Regions from separate parts of the Rothia sp. HMSC065D02 genome, predicted to be linked through region 3. Evidence: riboswitches for the same ligand, from Rfam matches in the RefSeq annotation. Region 3 holds a riboswitch; each other region holds the start of a gene.

What was found. A riboswitch is a leader RNA that binds a small molecule or an ion and turns the genes downstream of it on or off. The one in region 3 is predicted to bind S-adenosylmethionine.
Region 1: linked by a shared signal. The riboswitch ahead of HMPREF3016_RS03020 (methylenetetrahydrofolate reductase) and the one ahead of HMPREF3016_RS00840 (AMP-binding protein) in region 3 are both predicted to bind S-adenosylmethionine.
Region 2: linked by a shared signal. The riboswitch ahead of HMPREF3016_RS03555 (bifunctional o-acetylhomoserine/o-acetylserine sulfhydrylase) and the one ahead of HMPREF3016_RS00840 (AMP-binding protein) in region 3 are both predicted to bind S-adenosylmethionine.

The regions. Positions count from the first base shown of each region.
Region 1 is NZ_KV820076.1:123,025-128,976, reverse strand. It holds gene HMPREF3016_RS03025 (aldo/keto reductase) at 1-833, opposite strand, end outside; SAM riboswitch class I at 1,147-1,255, shown strand; gene HMPREF3016_RS03020 (methylenetetrahydrofolate reductase) at 1,333-2,244, shown strand; gene metE (5-methyltetrahydropteroyltriglutamate--homocysteine S-methyltransferase) at 2,287-4,608, shown strand; gene HMPREF3016_RS03010 (MFS transporter) at 4,969-5,952, shown strand, end outside.
Region 2 is NZ_KV820082.1:6,033-11,984, forward strand. It holds gene HMPREF3016_RS03535 (ABC transporter) at 1-582, opposite strand, end outside; gene HMPREF3016_RS03540 (hypothetical protein) at 592-1,362, opposite strand; gene HMPREF3016_RS03545 (ABC transporter ATP-binding protein) at 1,359-2,360, opposite strand; SAM riboswitch class IV at 2,942-3,055, shown strand; gene HMPREF3016_RS03555 (bifunctional o-acetylhomoserine/o-acetylserine sulfhydrylase) at 3,165-4,511, shown strand; gene HMPREF3016_RS03560 (homoserine O-acetyltransferase MetX) at 4,609-5,892, shown strand.
Region 3 is NZ_KV820061.1:5,664-11,615, forward strand. It holds gene HMPREF3016_RS00835 (MFS transporter) at 1-1,280, shown strand, start outside; gene HMPREF3016_RS00840 (AMP-binding protein) at 1,457-3,601, opposite strand; SAM riboswitch class I at 3,607-3,723, opposite strand; gene HMPREF3016_RS00845 (hypothetical protein) at 4,008-5,111, opposite strand; gene HMPREF3016_RS00850 (zinc metalloprotease) at 5,696-5,952, shown strand, end outside.

The DNA of each region.
Region 1 (5,952 bases), on a different contig from region 3:
GATGCTTGAACCTCAGAGATCCCCAGATCGACGCAGAATTCGCGGTAGGCATCGAGTTGTTCCCAATCGGCTTGCGCGAGTACCTGCGCTTTGGAGTGCGACAGACGTGACCCTGCAGGGATGCCGTCGCGGCGGTATTTTCCGGTCAAAAGCCCGTTGGCGAGCGGGAAATACGGGAGAACCCCGAGCCCGAAGTGGCGGGCGGCGGGAAGAATTTCGAGTTCGGCACGGCGATCCAGCAGGTTGTAGTGGTTTTCGGCGGCGATAAACCGCTCAGTGCCGAGTTCGCGGGCGAGGTGCTCGGCGTGGGCAAGCTGCCACCCCGCAAAGTTGGAGTGCCCTAGGTAACGCACCTTTCCGCTGGTCACGAGCGTGTCGAGAGCAGATAGGGTCTCTTCCAGCGGGGTGTTCTGGTCGGGGCTGTGGTAGAAATACAGGTCAATGTACTCGGTTCCCAGGCGGCGCAGTGAACCTTCGACGGCACGTATGATGTATCGGCGTGAGCCGCGCGCATCCCAGTCGTTGCCGTTGAGGGTACCAGTAGGGAGCCCAAATTTGGTGACGATGATCAGGTCATTGCGGTTGAGGTTGAGTTCGCGCATCGCGGTACCGAACATGGTTTCTGACAGCCCGGGTTCGGCGCCGTATAGGTCGGCAATATCGAAGAAGCCGATGCCCGCCTCGACTGCGGCGGCGATCACGGCGTTGGTGCCTTCCTGAGTTTGAGTGGGGGTGCCGGGGCGTCCCAGGTTGTTGCAGCCGATACCGACAGAGGGCACGACCAGCCCGGAGTTACCCAGGCGTGCATATGCGGGAGATTCGATGCGTTCCATACGTTTACTCTACCGTGTTTGACAGTACATGGTCGCAACATGACGTTCACGGCGCTCTGCAATTCTCCCGCGAGCAGATAGTTTCGTGACGAGCGGATAACATTCCGCTACTGTTCGTCGAAATATTATCTGCTTGCGGCCAAACTTGCGGCCAAATCAGGTGGAGGTTTCAACGCGCTGACCCGCACCGCCGCGAACCCGTATGACGTATTGTTTCGCCGCATCCCACAAATATTAAGCGGTTATGACCGCTCGACGACATGTGCTGACATATTCTTGCTGGCACCGCGCATCCTGCCTAGAATAGGAACGTTATCTATCCAGAGCGACCGAGAGATCTGGCTCTTAGACGTCGCAGCAACCTCGCCAGCCTCCACCCATGGGGTGGACGGACAAGGTGCTCCCGCCAGAACCGATAGAAGTGAATTCCCTTCGCGTCTTGCTAAGATTTGGCGTACCTTCGGGCACGCTTCTATCGGGTGAACACGGAGGAATGAAAATGACGACAGTTCACCCGGCTCTTTCTTACGAGCTGTATCCGCCACGGTCGCACGCAAGCTGCGATTCCCTGCTCAAAACCATTGCCGAGCTTGAGCAAACCAACCCGGATTATGTTTCCGTTACCTATTCGGGCGATGCGCAGCGCCGCCAAAAGACGCTGGCTCTGCTCGATCACTTGGTGCATGAAACCTCGCTGAATCCGCTGGCGCATCTAATCTGCGTGGGGCATTCCGTGGCCGATTTGGAACGCTCGGTTCGTCTGATTCTGGGGCTTGGAGTACGCGGGTTCTTGGCGCTGCGCGGCGATATTCCACCCGAAAACACGCGCTCGCTTGAGCTGCCTTTTGCCCGCTACCTGGTGGAGCTGATTCGCAGGGTGGAACGTGAGGATTTCGCGCATCTTGCTGCGGGGAAGGTGTCGATTGGGGTTGCGGCATACCCGCATAAGCACCCCGAGTCTTCCTCGCTTCTTCAAGACATTGAGATTCTGCTTTCAAAGCAGCGTGCCGGGGCGGATTTCGCCATCACCCAGGTTTTCTTTGAGACCGAGCGCTATTCGGGGCTGGTGGATGCGGCGCGCCTTGCCGGGGTGGAGATGCCCATTATCCCCGGTATTATGCCCGTTACCTCGCTGACTCGGCTGACGAAGCTGTGCGAGCTTGCCGGGCTTGAAGTACCGCGCGAGCTGGCGCATCGCCTGGAAACCGCGAGTGAGCCGCGCGAGATGCACCGCATCGGCGTGGAACATGCGCTCGACCAATGTCGCAAGGTGCTTGATGCTGGCGCCCCCGGCCTGCATTTCTTCACATTTAACGAGCATGAGGCTGTGCTGGACGTCCTCGAAGAACTCGACGTTCCGCGCTACTCGAACCGTTTCAAACTCCCCCTAAGCGATCTTCAATACCTCTAAACTCCCCTTTTATTTGACACCCTCCCACAGTAAGGAACTAGGATGACCCACACCCCATTCCCCGCAGCAACCATCGTCGGTTACCCCCGCGTGGGCCGTTTCCGCGAGCTGAAGAAGGCACAGGAAGCGTTCTGGAAAGGCAAAATCACACAGGATGAACTGCGCCAGGCGGCCGCAGATGTGCAGCGCACCTACTATGACCGTGTGATCGAGCGCGGTCTTAGCGCAACCGATTCGTCTATCCCGGCGACTTTCTCGTACTACGATCAGGTGCTCGATGCCGTGCGCCTTTTCACCCTCGTGCCCAAGCGTCTTGCCGACGCCAAGGATGCGCGCGGCCTGCTCGATCTGCCCGGGTACTTTGCTCTAGCGCGCGGCACCGAGACGCTGCCTCCGCTGGAGATGACGAAATGGTTCGATACGAACTACCACTACCTGGTGCCCGAGATCGGTCCGGATACCGAGATCAAGCTGAATCTTGAAGCTATTGACGAGCAGCTTGAAGTCGCCAAGGAACATGGGGTGACGGTGCGCCCGCAGCTGGTCGGCCCGCTCACCCTGCTTCTCGGGGCAAAAGCCGAACAGGGTTCGCCCGAAGGGTTCACACCGCTGGATCGCCTGGACGATTTCGTGAAAGCCTACCAGCAGGTGCTCGCCGAACTGGCAGCACGCGGCGTGCAGTGGGTGCAGCTCGACGAACCCGGCCTGACCGTGGACCGCGACATTCCCAACGCCAAAATCGCCGAATTGGCGTGTAAAACTTACACCGCGTTGGCAGCCGAAACGAACCGCCCCGCAATCCTGGTGACAAGCCCCTACGGCAATCTGCGCGAGAACCTGCCCGCACTGTTAGACACCGGTATTGAGGCGCTGCATCTCGATCTGGTTTCCACGCTCTACGATGCCGAGGCGCTGACCGCCTTCAAAGACTCCGGCGTAACCCTGGTGGCGGGTGCCATTAACGGGCGCAATATTTGGCGCGCCGACCTGCGAGCGCTCCTGCACGCACTCCAGAACATTAACGGCGGTGCGGCGGCGGTTGCGTCCTCAACCTCGCTGCAGCATGTGCCGCACGATCTTGACCTTGAAGACCCTGCCGATGTGCCCGTAGACGGTCTGGCTTTTGCCGACCAGAAAGTCGCCGAGATCGTGACTCTTGCCCGCGGTCTTGCCGACGGTGAGTCTGCGGTTGAGGCAGAGTTGAAGACCGCCGACGAAGCGCTAGCACGTTTCACAGCGGATCCGCGTAAGCATAATGCGGCAATCCGTGAGCGTGCCGCATCCGTGAAACCGCAGGATTTTGAGCGTCCCGAACTGAAGACCCGCCGGGATGCCCAAGCCGATCTGAATCTGCCGAAGCTGCCGACCACAACCATTGGTTCGTTCCCGCAGACCGGCGATATTCGCCGCCACCGTGCAGAGGCACGTGCCGGTAAAATCACGCAGCAGCAGCTTGACGAGTTCCTGCGTGAAGAGATCGCCTCCGTTATTAAACTCCAGGAAGATTTGGGCCTGGATGTGCTCGTGCACGGCGAGGCCGAACGTAACGACATGGTGCAGTACTTCGCCGAAAATTTCGATGGTTTCGCCACGACGAAGCACGGCTGGGTGCAGTCCTATGGTTCACGCTGCACCCGCCCATCGGTGCTGTTCGGCGATGTGAAACGCTCAGGTGAAGGGCTGCGCGGCGAGGCCGTGACCGTGCCCTGGATTTCCTACGCCCAGTCGCTCACCGATCGTCCCGTTAAGGGCATGCTGACCGGCCCGGTGACTATTCTGGCTTGGTCGTTCGTGCGTGATGACCAGCCGCGCGAGGAAACCGCGAATCAGGTTGCATTGGCGCTCGCCGACGAAATCGCCGATTTGGAAGAGGCGGGCATCCGCATTATTCAGGTGGATGAACCGGCACTGCGTGAGCTTCTGCCACTGCGCCGTGATGAGCAGCCCGCGTACCTGAAGTGGTCGGTGAATGCGTTCCGCCTGGCGACGAGCGCGGTCGAGGATAAAACTCAGGTTCACACCCACCTGTGCTACTCGGAGTTCAACGAGATTATTGATTCGATTAATGCCCTGAATGCGGATGTGACCAGTATTGAGGCTGCGCGCTCGCATATGGAGCTGCTGGCCGATATTCCCGAGAGCTATGTTTCGGGGCTGGGCCCGGGCGTGTGGGATATTCACTCGCCGCGTGTGCCTTCGCAGTCCGAGGTTGAGGAGCTGATCCGTGCCGCGATTGGGTACGGAACCATCTCTGACCTGTGGGTTAACCCGGATTGCGGTTTGAAGACCCGCGACTACGAGGAGACAAAGAGGACGCTGGAGAACGTAGTGTCCGCCGCGAAGAAGGTTCGGGCGAGCCTGTAGTCTCTGGCGCGGAGCCTCTCCCCTACCCCTATAAAGTGCCTTAATTACAGGCTTAAACAATCACAATAATTCCGCGAGCAGGTGGTTTTTGGTTCGAGCAGGTAGGATTTTCCTACCTTATCGGCAAAATCCTACCTGCTCGCGGTTATATAGAGGGTATGCACATCCAACATAGGCATTTATGTTCCCTAAGACATAGTCCTATCTCACATAAATAAAAAAAATTTACTGTTTTGACAGCCTAAAATTGTTATTCACAGAATAATCATTCTGAACATATGTTCACTTCTAGTTTAAGTGACCTGTACATATGCTCTTAAAATTACTATTTCTATAGGTATCTATTCCTAAAATGCGAGCATGACTACTACAGATTCTCCAAAGAAGAAGGGTTCTGTACCCCGCTGGCTTGCTATCCCGACAGCAAAACCTCAACTGAACACGGCAGAGGTCGCGGCGAAGTACCCACGCCTACGTTTTCAGGTTTTTATGGGTATTTTTATCGGGTACGCAACGTTTTATCTGATTCGCAATAACGTTCCGCTTGTTACGCCGATTCTGACTCATGAGCTCGGTTTTAGTAATGCGGCTATTGGTGCGCTTTCTACGGCATTACTTTTAGCCTATGGTTTCAGCAAATTCTTTACCGCTATGATTTCTGACCGCTCTAACGCGCGGTTATTCCTCCCCATAGGATTGGTGCTTTCTGGTATTGCAAACGTTCTGCTTGCTATAGCCGGGTACATGGGATCCGGTGCGGCAGCTGCAGGATACGGGGCCGCAATCGCATCCACCATGGCCGCCATTATGGTCTTCAACGGTATCTTCCAGGGTATGGGGTGGCCGCCCTCAGGCCGCGTGCTCGTGAACTGGTTCTCAACGAGCGAGCGCGGGTCTAAGGTTTCTCTCTGGAATACCGCACATAACGTTGGTGGTGCGCTCTCGGGTCTTTTGGTCGCCTGGGGTTTCACGCTCTTCGGTAAAACTTGGCAGGTTGCTTTTTGGTTCCCCGCCGTGATTAGCTTTGTGCTTGCTTTTGTGGCGTGGCTGCTGATTCGCGATAATCCGGAGGCTGAGGGTCTGCCCACTATTGACGTGTACCGCAACGATCCCCACAAGGTTGAGTCCACGGACGAAGACCGTTCTGAATCAACATGGACGACTATTCGTAAGCATGTGCTGACTAATTCGACCATGGTGTATCTGGCTCTTGCTAATGTCTTTGTGTACACGCTGCGCTACGGTGTGCTGGTGTGGGCTCCTAAATATCTGCACGATGTGCGCCACGCCTCCCTTGAGGGCGGTATCGCCGGGTTCTCAATCCTGGAGCTTGCCGGTATTGGC
Region 2 (5,952 bases), on a different contig from region 3:
CACAATCACGCCCGCGCTGATAGGCAGAAGCGCTCCCAAGATAGTTCCTCCCAGGTATGGGTCCGAGAGATACAGCCCCAGCCCAGCGGCGAAAACACCCAGACATACGCCTGCCATGAGAGCCAGGGGTAAGAGCGTCACAGAACGCACAAGCATGGACAGGCTGCCTTCAAGGGAACCACCGAAACCGGCATAGGCAGCTGCAACACCCAGGTTCGTGATGCCAGTGATCAGAGCCAAAAGCACGGGCATTGCAGAGACTCCCAGCCAATAAGCCGCATCAAACCGTCGAACGGTGCACACCTGCTCGAACACTCCCAGCCAGCGGTCGGTCGCCGCGCGTGCCACAACACCGGCCGCCACACCGAGTACCACGCTTGCCAGGGCAGAGGCGCATGCGATCCGCACAGGATCAGGTGCGGAAAGATCGCGTCCTAGTAGAACGCTGAACAGCACGCTCAGCCCCGGTACGATCACGAGGGTGCTGAGTGCCGTACCAACTGTGGCGAAGGTGATAGATGAAGACCATCCAACTTTGGCGGTACTGTTCAGACGATAGAGAAAGTTCGTTCGTTTAAACATCGCAGCCTCCTAGATTGCGCCCAAAGTGCCATGCACCGTTGCCGCGCGCAGTGCTCGCCTACCCAACAGATATGCCGCGAGCATCCAGAAGGCTGTGACCGCACAGGTTTGCACTACCACGCCCAGAAAGTCACCGAATGAGTTCATAGGCATCTGCCCAAGCAGAACCTTCACGGGTGTCTGAATCGGAATCAACGTGCCGAGCGCATCAAGCCATGCAGGCGCGGAACTCTCGGTAAAAAGCACCCCTGAAGCCACGAAAACCGGCACGAGCAGCAGCTCCTCATAGGCGATAGCGTTCGGGGTCGCCACAAAGAACCCTGCAATCACAAAGGTCACCGCCAGACACGAGACCCACAGCAGCGGAAGACCCACCAGATAGCGTGCACCCACCTGAGTAAAATCCGTGAAATCCACCGAGAAGGTGCACAGCGCCCAGAAAACCCAGGCCAATGGCAGGGCAGCAAGCCCAAAAATGGAGGCAGTTGAGACCACCGCTGCGAGCGCACGCAGCGGGTTCACGGCACCATTGAGCAGATACACGAACGTTCCCCGGTAGCGCTCAAAGTTGAGGATCCCGGCGGCAACAATGCACATGTTCCAGGTACCGATAATGCCTGCGCGAGTCCAGGCGAGGGTCGCATCTACTGGCCAGGCACCGGCGGCGAGCGCCTGTAGGGACGTTGCTCCAAAGGTACTCAGCAGTAGCAGCTGCAGGAAGTAGGGAACCGTGAGAAATTGGCGCAGGGAAAAGGATACCAGATGAAGCTGCCGGTTCATCGTTTCAGTCCTTCCGCCATGGCCAGATATGCCTCTTCGAGGGTGGCTGGGCGAGTATACAGCGGTGTGAGCATCTGAACCTCACACTCAGCGAGAATACGGGTCAGCAGAGCCTCGGCGTGTTCGGTACTGAAGGGGTGCGGCTTTTCCGAAACAGAACGTTCATTCCAGTAAACGGTGATCTCCCACTCGCTGCCGCGCGGGGTCAGCAACAGTGTTCCTGCATCGCCCAAAGACCGGGCAAGTTCTTGAAGCACCGGCCCGGCATTCGCACCCACACGCCCCACGGTGGTAGCGGAGATCCCGGCATGCGCAGTAATATCCGCCACCGTGCCCGAAACCGCTACACGACCGGCCCCGATGACCGTGACCCGATGCGCTAACTCCTCAATCTCGCCCAGCAGATGGCTCGTGAGTAAAATAGCGGTGCCGTCATCAGCGAGGGAGCGAATCAACTGGCGTATTGTCAGTGAAATATCTGGGTCAAGCCCGTTCGTCGGCTCATCCAAAAGCAGCAGTTTTGGCTCGCCCAGCAGTGCCCGCGCGATGTGCAGACGTTGTTTCATACCGCGGGAAAACTCTTGTACCTTCTTCGCGGCGACATCTGCAAGATCGACCCGTTCCAAAGCGCTCGCCACCTGGGTACGGCGTTTGCGCGCGCTAACTCCGGCAAGGTCGGCAAAGAAGAGAAGATTATCGCGGGCGGATGCTCGCGGATAGAACCCGGTATCCCCGCCGAGTACAAGCCCTAGGGATGCGCGCGCACGCTGGGGGTGCGCAAGCGCATCCACCCCGTCGATGCGCACAGTTCCGCTCGTGGGAGTCAGCAGTGTTGCGCACATCTGCACAACCGTTGTTTTCCCCGCTCCATTGGGACCGAGCAGAGCATTAATTTCGCCGGAACTTATGCTGAGTGAAACATTATCGACAGCGGTGAAAGCGCGTTCACCCTTGCCAAAGGTGCGGCATAGCTGTGCCGCGTCAAGAATTGTAGACATTGTGATAAAACCTTGCGGTGCTTAGTCACCCGAAGCCTCTTGAGCATGGTGTTCGCACGCCTGCAATACGTGGGACGGGTGAGATGAATAGTCGTGAGAGAGGCACTTCTTAGTGCCTGAATAATCCCAAGCCACCGACTGCAGATGCGGAAGGTATAACAATAAAACCCTCAGAACTTTGGTGTCCCAAGCGCTCACTATGCGCTTCTGAAATGTATCGAACCAAAGCAGGGTTATTTCTAAAATTTTTAGAGCCCACCATCTGGGCGGGCATTCCGCGAGCCGGTGCGACTTTAGCGGGAGGTCATACCTCATCACTCCTAGATTCAAGGTTTCAATCAGTGTAGCATGGCTCACGATTGCCTACACTGATGGTAATTTAGCGACGGCTAACGGCAGATCACATGGCTTTAGCGGTTCGGGTACAACATAGGCACGGTCACAAGCGCATAAGTATTGGTGTTTCTCCCAAAACAATAGGCTGTCGTGAAAACAGTTCATAAAACGTCATCTTTGCAACAATGCGCCGAAAATACGCATCCCGCTTGACCATGTGCGCTTCCTATGAAACTCTAGATGCAGGTCATGAGAGCCAGTGATAAGCCCCAGCTAGCTGGCCGGCAACCCTCCTCCGCGGTGGGGTGCCCTGGGTGAGGACCAGGCGTTGAACACAAAGTACAACGCAAGCGCGGGACCGATGTGCCCGATTCTGGTACATCGTTTTTTCGTTTGCAGAGAAGAAAGCCTAAGAGCTCTGTACCGAAATCGGCATGCGGCCCCCTGAACTATTACAAGGAGCTTCGCATGAGCAACACTACAGTCCCGACTCCCGCCAACCCCGCCGGTTGGAAATTTGAAACCCGCCAGATTCACGCGGGGCAGGCACCGGATGCTGCAACGGGAGCTCGGGCGTTACCTATCTACCAGACCACCTCGTTCGTTTTCGAGAACGCAGAACAGGCCGCTAACCGTTTTGCTCTCACAGAGCTTGGGCCTATCTATACCCGTCTGAACAACCCCACCCAAGAGGTTATCGAAAACCGCATCGCATCCCTTGAAGGGGGAGTGGGCGCGCTTTTGCTGGCCTCAGGCCAAGCGGCTATTACCTATGCGATTCTCAACATTGCGGGCGCGGGCGACCATATCGTGGCTTCCCCATCGATTTATGGGGGAACCTACAACCTACTTAAATACACGCTTGCCGACCTCGGCGTTGAAACTACGTTTGTTGAAAACCCGGACGACCTGCAGCAATGGCGCGATGCGGTTCGCCCCAACACGAAACTCTTCTACGGAGAAACCGTACCTAACCCCCGGAATGATGTGCTCGACATCGAGCCTATCGCCCAGATCGCCCACGACAATGGCGTTCCCCTAATCGTTGATAACACTGTTCCCACCCCATATCTGGTGCGCCCCATCGAATTTGGTGCGGATGTTGTAATCCATTCCGCCACAAAATATCTGGGTGGGCACGGCACCTCAATCGGCGGCGTTATCGTGGACTCCGGGAATTTCGACTATGGAGCCAATCCCGAAAAGTTCCCCAAGTTCAACGAACCTGCCCCCGGTTACCACGGTCTAGTTTATGCCCGTGACTTGGGCAAAGACTCCGCTTTTGGTGCGAACCTTTCCTATATTCTCAAGGCGCGGGTTTCGCTTCTGCGCGACACCGGGGCGGCGATCTCTCCAACCAACGCCTTCAACATTGGTATCGGTCTGGAGACTCTTTCCCTGCGCATCGAACGCCATATCGAGAACGCGACCAAGGTCGCAAACTGGTTGGAGGAGCATCCGCTGGTCGATCAGGTGATCTGGGCCGGTCTGCCTTCCTCGCCCTGGTACGAGCGAGCCCAGAAGTACCTGCCGAAGGGGCCGGGCGCCGTCGTGGGATTCACCCTCAAAGACGCCGACCTGGAACAGACTCGCACCTTTGTGGATGCTCTGCAGCTGCATTCCAATGTGGCGAATATCGGCGATGTACGTTCGCTTGTTATTCATCCCGCATCCACCACCCACTCGCAGCTTTCCGAGGAAGAGCTAGAGGCAATTGGGGTGAGCAAAAACTTTGTGCGCCTCGCCGTAGGGATCGAGAATATTGACGATATTATCGCAGACCTAGAATTGGGTTTTGCGACTCTGAACGCCTAACCTGCACCGCCGCGACCGGGCTGCACAGTAAGTGCCCGGTCGCGGTATCGGTTTCTCGCCTGCCATTACCAAAACTACCGGTTACCCAGGAGAAAACATGACGGAAAATACCGTACACGCCACCTATCTGTCGCAGCTGCAGTATCCCAGCGCTCAGGGGTACCTGCGGCAGATGGCGATCGGTGATTTCACCCTCGAAAACGGTACCGTGCTTCCACAGGTGAACATTAGCTACGAGACGTGGGGGACTCTTAACGAAGCTGGGGACAACGCGATTCTTATTCTGCACGCCCTCACCGGCGACACCCATGTTTCGCGAGGGATTCCCACATCAGATATGCCTGCACCCAGTATCCGTGCGGTCGAAAGTGATGGTTGGTGGGAAGGTATTGTGGGGCCGGGTGCGGTGGTCGATACTACCAAGTATTTTGTGATAGCCCCCAATATCTTGGGTGGATGCTACGGCTCGACCGGTCCGGCAAGTATCGTACCCGAGGGGTACCCGGGTGCCGGGAAACCCTGGGGGTCACGCTTTCCTCACGTCACTATTCGCGACTCGGTACGAGCCGAAGCCGAACTTATCGCCCGGTTGGGGATTAAGAGTTTTCACCATGTAATCGGAGGATCGCTCGGCGGGGCACGCGCTATCGAATGGGCGGCAACCTTCCCCGAGCTGGTACGTGGATGCGCGGTCATCGCCGCCGGCCCCGCCGCCACTGCCGAACAGATTTCCTGGGCGCACACCCAGAACCTCGCCATCCGTGCTGATGCCAATTTTGCTTCCGGCGACTATTACGGGGGAGCGGCACCCACGGCCGGGCTCGCGCTGGCGAGGCGCATAGCCCACACTACCTACCGCAGCCCAGCCGAGTTGGAGCATCGCTTTGGGCGGCAGGCAAACCGCGGCGAATCCACCGACGGCGGGTCCATTGGTGAGAACCGCGGACGATATGCGGTCGAAAGCTACCTAGACCACCACGGCGATAAGCACGTTGAGCGTTTTGACGCCAATAGCTACCTTGCCGTGAATGAGGCGCTAATTTCACACGATGTTGCACGCGGGCGCGGCAGCCTCTCGCATGCGCTTGCGCTCAGCGATTGTAAGTGGACTATCGCCGCCGTAAGCACCGATCGTCTGTTTTTTCCGCACGAATCGTATCGTCTGGCGGAGGCGCTGCCGGTTTCCGTAAAGGTCGATATTATCGAGTCCGACCACGGACATGACGGTTTCTTAGTCGAATCCCGCCAGTTGGAGTCGATTCTCGCTAAGGCTCTCGGAGTCCCGGTTCCCGAGCGAGAGCGCGCTGTCGATGAAGAAAAATCTCTTCATGATATATCCGCTCTTTTTGGTTCGCACTTTGAAACACAAAAACAGAACTAGCTTTCGTTTTTATATATCCGAACACAGAAACCGTATATAAAAGCCTTGTGAAGACTATAT
Region 3 (5,952 bases):
CGGCGGCCGGTATCGCATCGCTCGTGGGCCCTATCGCTGGCGGTCTGCTCGTGGACGGTCCCGGCTGGACGTGGATCTTCTTCATCAATATCCCTATCGGTGTGATCGGCACCTATCTGGCGGTTCGGAATATTCCTCATTTCCCCTCCAAACAGCACAACTTCGACTGGCTGGGCGTGGCTCTCTCCGCTATCGGCCTGTTCCTGATGGTCTTCGGTATTCAGGAGGGATCCACCTACGACTGGGGCACTATCACCGAGTCGCTGTGGGGAACCGGAATCTCGGTGAGTGTATGGGGCATGATTATCGCGGGCATCATCGTGTTCACCCTCTTTATCGTGTGGCAGGCCGTTAACCGCAAAGAACCGTTGGTACCGCTGGGACTGTTCAAAGACCGCAACTTCTCGGTATCGAATATTGCTATCGCCGCAATGGGTGCACACACCCTCACAATGGCATTCCCCACCACCATCTATTTCCAGCAGGTGCGCGGTATGAGCCCCACCCAGGCAGCACTCATGACCGCCCCGCTCGCCCTGTTCTCAGGTGCGCTCTCTCCGGTCATTGGCAAGCGTTTAGGCACGTCAAACCCCAAATGGTATGCGGTCTCAGGGTTTGCCCTGTTGGTAGTCGGATTTGTCGTTCTGCGCGCTCTGATGACGGCGGATCAATCCCTCGCGCTTCTGCTCATACCCTTTGCGATCTTGGGTATCGGCAACTCTATGATTTGGGGTCCGCTAGCGGTGACCGCAACCCGCAACCTGCCGCCTCGTTTAGCCGGTGCCGGGTCGGGCGTGTATAACGAAACTCGTCAGGTTGCCGGTGTGCTCGGTTCGGCGGGTATCGCCACTCTCATGGGCGGTCTGATCGCCGACCAGATTGCGCAGACCATGCAGCGGATGCGTCCCTCGGGCGCCGGCGGAAGCGCCATGAACGCCCCCGCCGTCGGCGGCGAAGGAATGTCCGGCGGTCAGGTTCCCGACTTCCTGCGTGAACCTATCGCCACCGCAATGAACGACTCACTGATGCTAGCGCTGGTTCTGGCAGTTGTGGGCATGGTTGCGTGTCTCTTCTTCGCCAAGCCGGTGGATAAGGGCGCGTGGACATCCGGGCAGAATACGACTGAGCCGCATGCGGAAGCTGATTCGGCACGGGACGGCTCACACTCTTCCGGTGCCGATCCTGATGCGGAGGTGACCGCCTCAACCGAGGCACGCCCCGCAGACGAGACGCAACCGATTTCTTCGGAAAAGGACGCGAAAAATCCTTCTAAGCCATAATTCTATTTGAGGAATATACTATTTGACTAGTATATATAGCCAATGCGGCATATAACCAGCAGGTTATATGCCGCACTGTAGTTTAAGGATATTGGGAGCTATTTTCCTACAATGTTCGCGCTCGCAGGGAACCTTTCTATCAGATTCGGCGCGATACTGCTGCCGGGCACAACCCCCTATGCCGCCTGATCCTCGGTGAACGCATCCGGGTCTACTCGCCCAGTCTGCACGAGCACCTGTGCGATAGCGCCGAGCGCCTCCTCATTCTGAAGCGAAGAAATATCACCCAGCTTATGCCCCTGGTAGAGCTCACCCAGCAGACGGCGGGTAATCTTCCCTGAACGAGTCTTAGGAATATCGGCGACCGCGACCACATCCTTGGGTTTAGCGATAGGGCCAATATGCTCGCGCACATGCTGGGTGAGTGCAGTCTTCAGCTCGTCTTCGGCAAGTGCCCGACCTTCGTCGGTGAGCGTCACATAGGCGACTGCCTGGTGGCCGGTTAGCTCGTCCTCCACGGGGCACACGCCAGCCTCCACCACGGCCGGGTGCGTCACGAGCGCAGACTCAATTTCGATGGTCGAAAGGCGGTGCCCGGAAATGTTGATCACATCGTCGATGCGCCCCAGGATGTACACGTTGCCTTCATCATCGACTTTCGCACCGTCACCGGCGAGGAACCAGCCGCGCGTACCGTAGTGCTTCCAATAGGAATTCAGGTAGCGTTGCGGGTCGCCCCAGACAGTGCGTGCCATGGAAGGGCCGATCTTATCGACCACAATGAAGCCCTGTTTGCCGGGCTCAACGAAGTCACCGTGCTCGTCCACCACGCGCACCGAGACGCCGGGGACTTCGCGGGTGGCGCATCCGGGAAGGGGAGTGCAGTGCGGGGTGCCTTCGGGGAAGGTTCCTTCGGGTGCGAAGGCGGGGTCATGTGGTCGCGGGGAGCAGATGGTCGATCCGGTCTCGGACTGCCACCATGTATCGATAAACGATGCGGTACCCCCACCCACGTGCTTGCGCAGCCACTTCCACGCCTGAGGGTTAATGGATTCGCCCACAGACCCGAGCAGACGCACAGATGAGAAGTCGTATTTTCCGGGTTCGGGGCCGTCAGGAAAAGCCCCCATGAGGGAACGAATCAGGGTTGGAGCGGTGTAATAGTTGGTGACGCCATAGCGTTCGATAACCTCGAAATGGCGGCCATAATGCGGAGTATTGGGGGTACCCTCGAAAATAACCTCGGTAACCCCGTTCACAAGCGGACCATAGATTTCGTAGGTGTGCGCGGTCACCCACGCGAGATCGGCGGTACACCAGTGCACAGTCGATTCAACCTTCGCCGGATCGTTCACGGCAGACAGTTCATCGGGGCGCAGCACCCCGTCTTCATCCACATAGTCCGGCAGCAGATCGTACAGCAGTGCGTGGGTGTATGCGGTCTGCACCAAATACCCTGCCATCGTGTGCACCAGGCCCTTGGGTTTGCCTGTGGTGCCGGAGGTATAGATGATAAACAGCGGGTCTTCGGCATCATGCAGCTCGTACTCATGGGTATCGGGCTGATCGTCCACCAGGTCGTGGTACCAAATATCGCGCCCGGCCGTCCAGGGAACCTGCGCGTGCGCCACGGGGTCTGCGGCGCTTGTACGATCCACCACGATCACGTGCTCGATATTGTTCTCACCTGAGCATGCTTCATCGGCGTTCACCTTCACGGGCACGACCTTGCCGCGGCGGTTCTGCCCGTCGGTGGTGATCAGAACCTTCGCGCCGGTGTCTTCCACCCGGAATTTCAGCGCCTCCGCCGAGAACCCGCCGAACACGAGCGAGTGAATTGCGCCGATGCGCGCGCACGCAAGCGTGAAGATAATGGTTTCGGGAATAACCGGCAGGTAGATTACTACACGGTCGCCTTTACGCACGCCGAGTTTGAGCAGGCCGTTGGCGGCGCGGGCGATGCGTCGCTGCAGTTCGGCGTAGGTGATAGCTTCACGGTCACCGGGTTCACCCTCGAAATAGAGGGCTACTTTGTCGCCGCGGCCTGCCTCCACGTGGCGGTCCACGCAGTTGTAGGCGACGTTGAGTTTGCCGCCTTCGAACCACTTAATCTCGGGTACGGAGTATTCTTCGATGCCCTCAGCATCGGTTCCGATAACCTGCGGTTTGTGGAAGGTGTGTGCGTTGTCCCAGGTCTTGCCCCAGCTTAGGCGCTCGGCTTGTTTTTCCCAGAACGCTACCCGCGCCTCGTCAGATTCGTGCGCGGGGTTGGGGGTGGGTGCTAGAGGATTCGTGAATGAAAAAGGGGAGGGAAGTCCCACAGTATCTCCCATCGGTTGCTGGCGTTAGCACCTTCGGCGTTATGAAGGCGCATGATGCGCCACCGCAGGCGAGGTTGCTGCGACGTCGTCGAGCCAGGTCTCTCGGTCGCTCTAGATGGATTACCAATCTAGTAAACCTTGTAGCTGGCGCAGGTGCAAAGGCATCCCGTCATATTGCGTATGTATGCGCCACGTTCGTAACATTCCGCAATATTGTGCCCTCCGTCCACACCACACCCTATACCGCGAGCAGGTAGGATTTTGTCGACAAGGTAGGATTTTCCTACCTGCTCGGGTCAAAAACCACCTGCTCGCGAACAGTGCAAGAAAAACACTCCCACCGGGATGCGCCTCGTCAAGAGGATTTATCCGGTGGGAGTGCCGTTTACTCACCCAAAATTACCGATTAGTTCTGTTTTTGTGCGTTGGTTGAGCCTTTCGAGGCTCCGTTAGGGTTTTTCTGCCCGGATAACCAGTCGTTAGGATCGATCTGAATGTCGTTACGGACGGTGAAGTCGCTCTCTTGATCCTTGTTTTTCTGGTCACCCGTTGATCCCGTCGAGTTGGACTTTGACTTGTCGCTGGGGGTGCTGGGAGTGCTCGGATCTGGATTCTCAGGTTCGCCAACATGATCGATGGATGCCACAGCCTGCTGACCGGTCAGGTCAATATCGCTCTTGGGGGCACCATTCTCAGGTTCGTAGCGCAGAGTGCCGCTGAGGATCGTCAAGGTGGTGGTCACACCGTAGCGTTCGAGATAGAAATCTTCAAAATGTGTACCGAACTGGCTGGCCAAGATCTGGTTGTAGACCTGAGTTCCGCCGCCATTGTGGCTGGAAGCTACAACATCCTGCTCAAGCTTGATATCAACGTAACCTATCAGCTCATTACCGTTAGAGGTCATCTCGCTGAAGGTACCGTACATAGCACCACCGTTGAAGGCGACGAGCTTAGGGTTATCGCCGTTTTCTGGCGTGGGATTGATGACGAGGGAAACCGCAAAATCGTCAGTATTTTTATTCCAGCCCGGAGGTTCTGCCCCGTCGATCTCGGCCCAGTCGGGGAAAACGAAACGGTGCTCCAAGCGCAGGCGCGCACCGGCGAGTAGGGTAGTGGTGCCCGAGTAGTATGTCTGCTTGCCGTCTTTAGTGGTTGCCTTGGGTGCTGAGAACCAGAAACCTGCACCGCCCCACTTTGCCTTGCCGATGCTGCCGCCGGGGGTAAACTTACCGCCGCCAGCCGAGTAGAGACCACTGGAACCTGCTGGAACATTGGCCTGCTCGTTCTCAACCGGGCCGCTAAATGAATCTAGCCCCAGGAAACTGTTAGTGTCTAGTTCCTGGTGGGTGACGAACGCCTGGGTAAAAATACCGTAGTCAGGGCGTGTGTCATCATACGAAGCCGCATAAGCCGGAACTACAGCGGAAGAAACAATAATTGGGGTTGTCCATGCGGCGCCCGCCAGAACACGACGGCGCGTTAGACCTCCCCGCGTAGATGCGTGGGTCACAATGACTCCTATGAGTGGTTGGGTGAATAAGTGGCGCTCGGATTACACGCCAGTAATAATTTTACGGGATATACCCCAGAAATCCTAAACAATATAAGATAAACATGAAATCTTTACGATAAAACGCTCACTCACCCGGATCTGAGCATCCTCAAATTATGCGGAAGATATGACGTGGGATAAGCCCTGAACCTTCACCAGAGATTGAGATTAATCTCATAACGGCTGATGATGCACGAGAACAAGGTCTTATTCGCTAGCCTTGTATGCTGCCAGCGTGCGGGAACGGGTTATGTTGCCGGAAACCTTTACTTATTCCTGTGATATGGTCCGCTCCCAAAACTTGTTTTATGTCACAGATTTATAAAATTTTACGGTGCTAGGATGCAGGTGAAATCTTATCTATCGGTTATTCATATACAACCGTTCATATACCACTCTCTTGCTCAAACGGCACCACAATGCCACTAATGCGCATCGTCGCATGTGGGAATCTGCCACACCATAGGTTCCCTACCATGAATACCGCTCACTCATAGAAAGATTTCCTCTCGCTCAACACAACGACACAAGGAATATCTCTCATGAAACTACGTACTATAGCGCGCCTGATGCTGGCATTCGTCAGCCTGGTGTTTCTCGTCCCTCTGAATTCCCTGCCCGCCTCGGCAGACACGTTGCCAGTCGCCCCTGGTAACCCGGGTGTCGCCCAGAAGGTGGCTTCACCTGATACTGATGGTGACGGGCTTTCCGACAGCGTGGAAACCAACGGATACGATGCTGATGGTGATGGTAGACCTGAAGTCGATTACAAGAAAATGGGCGCAAATCCCTACCACAA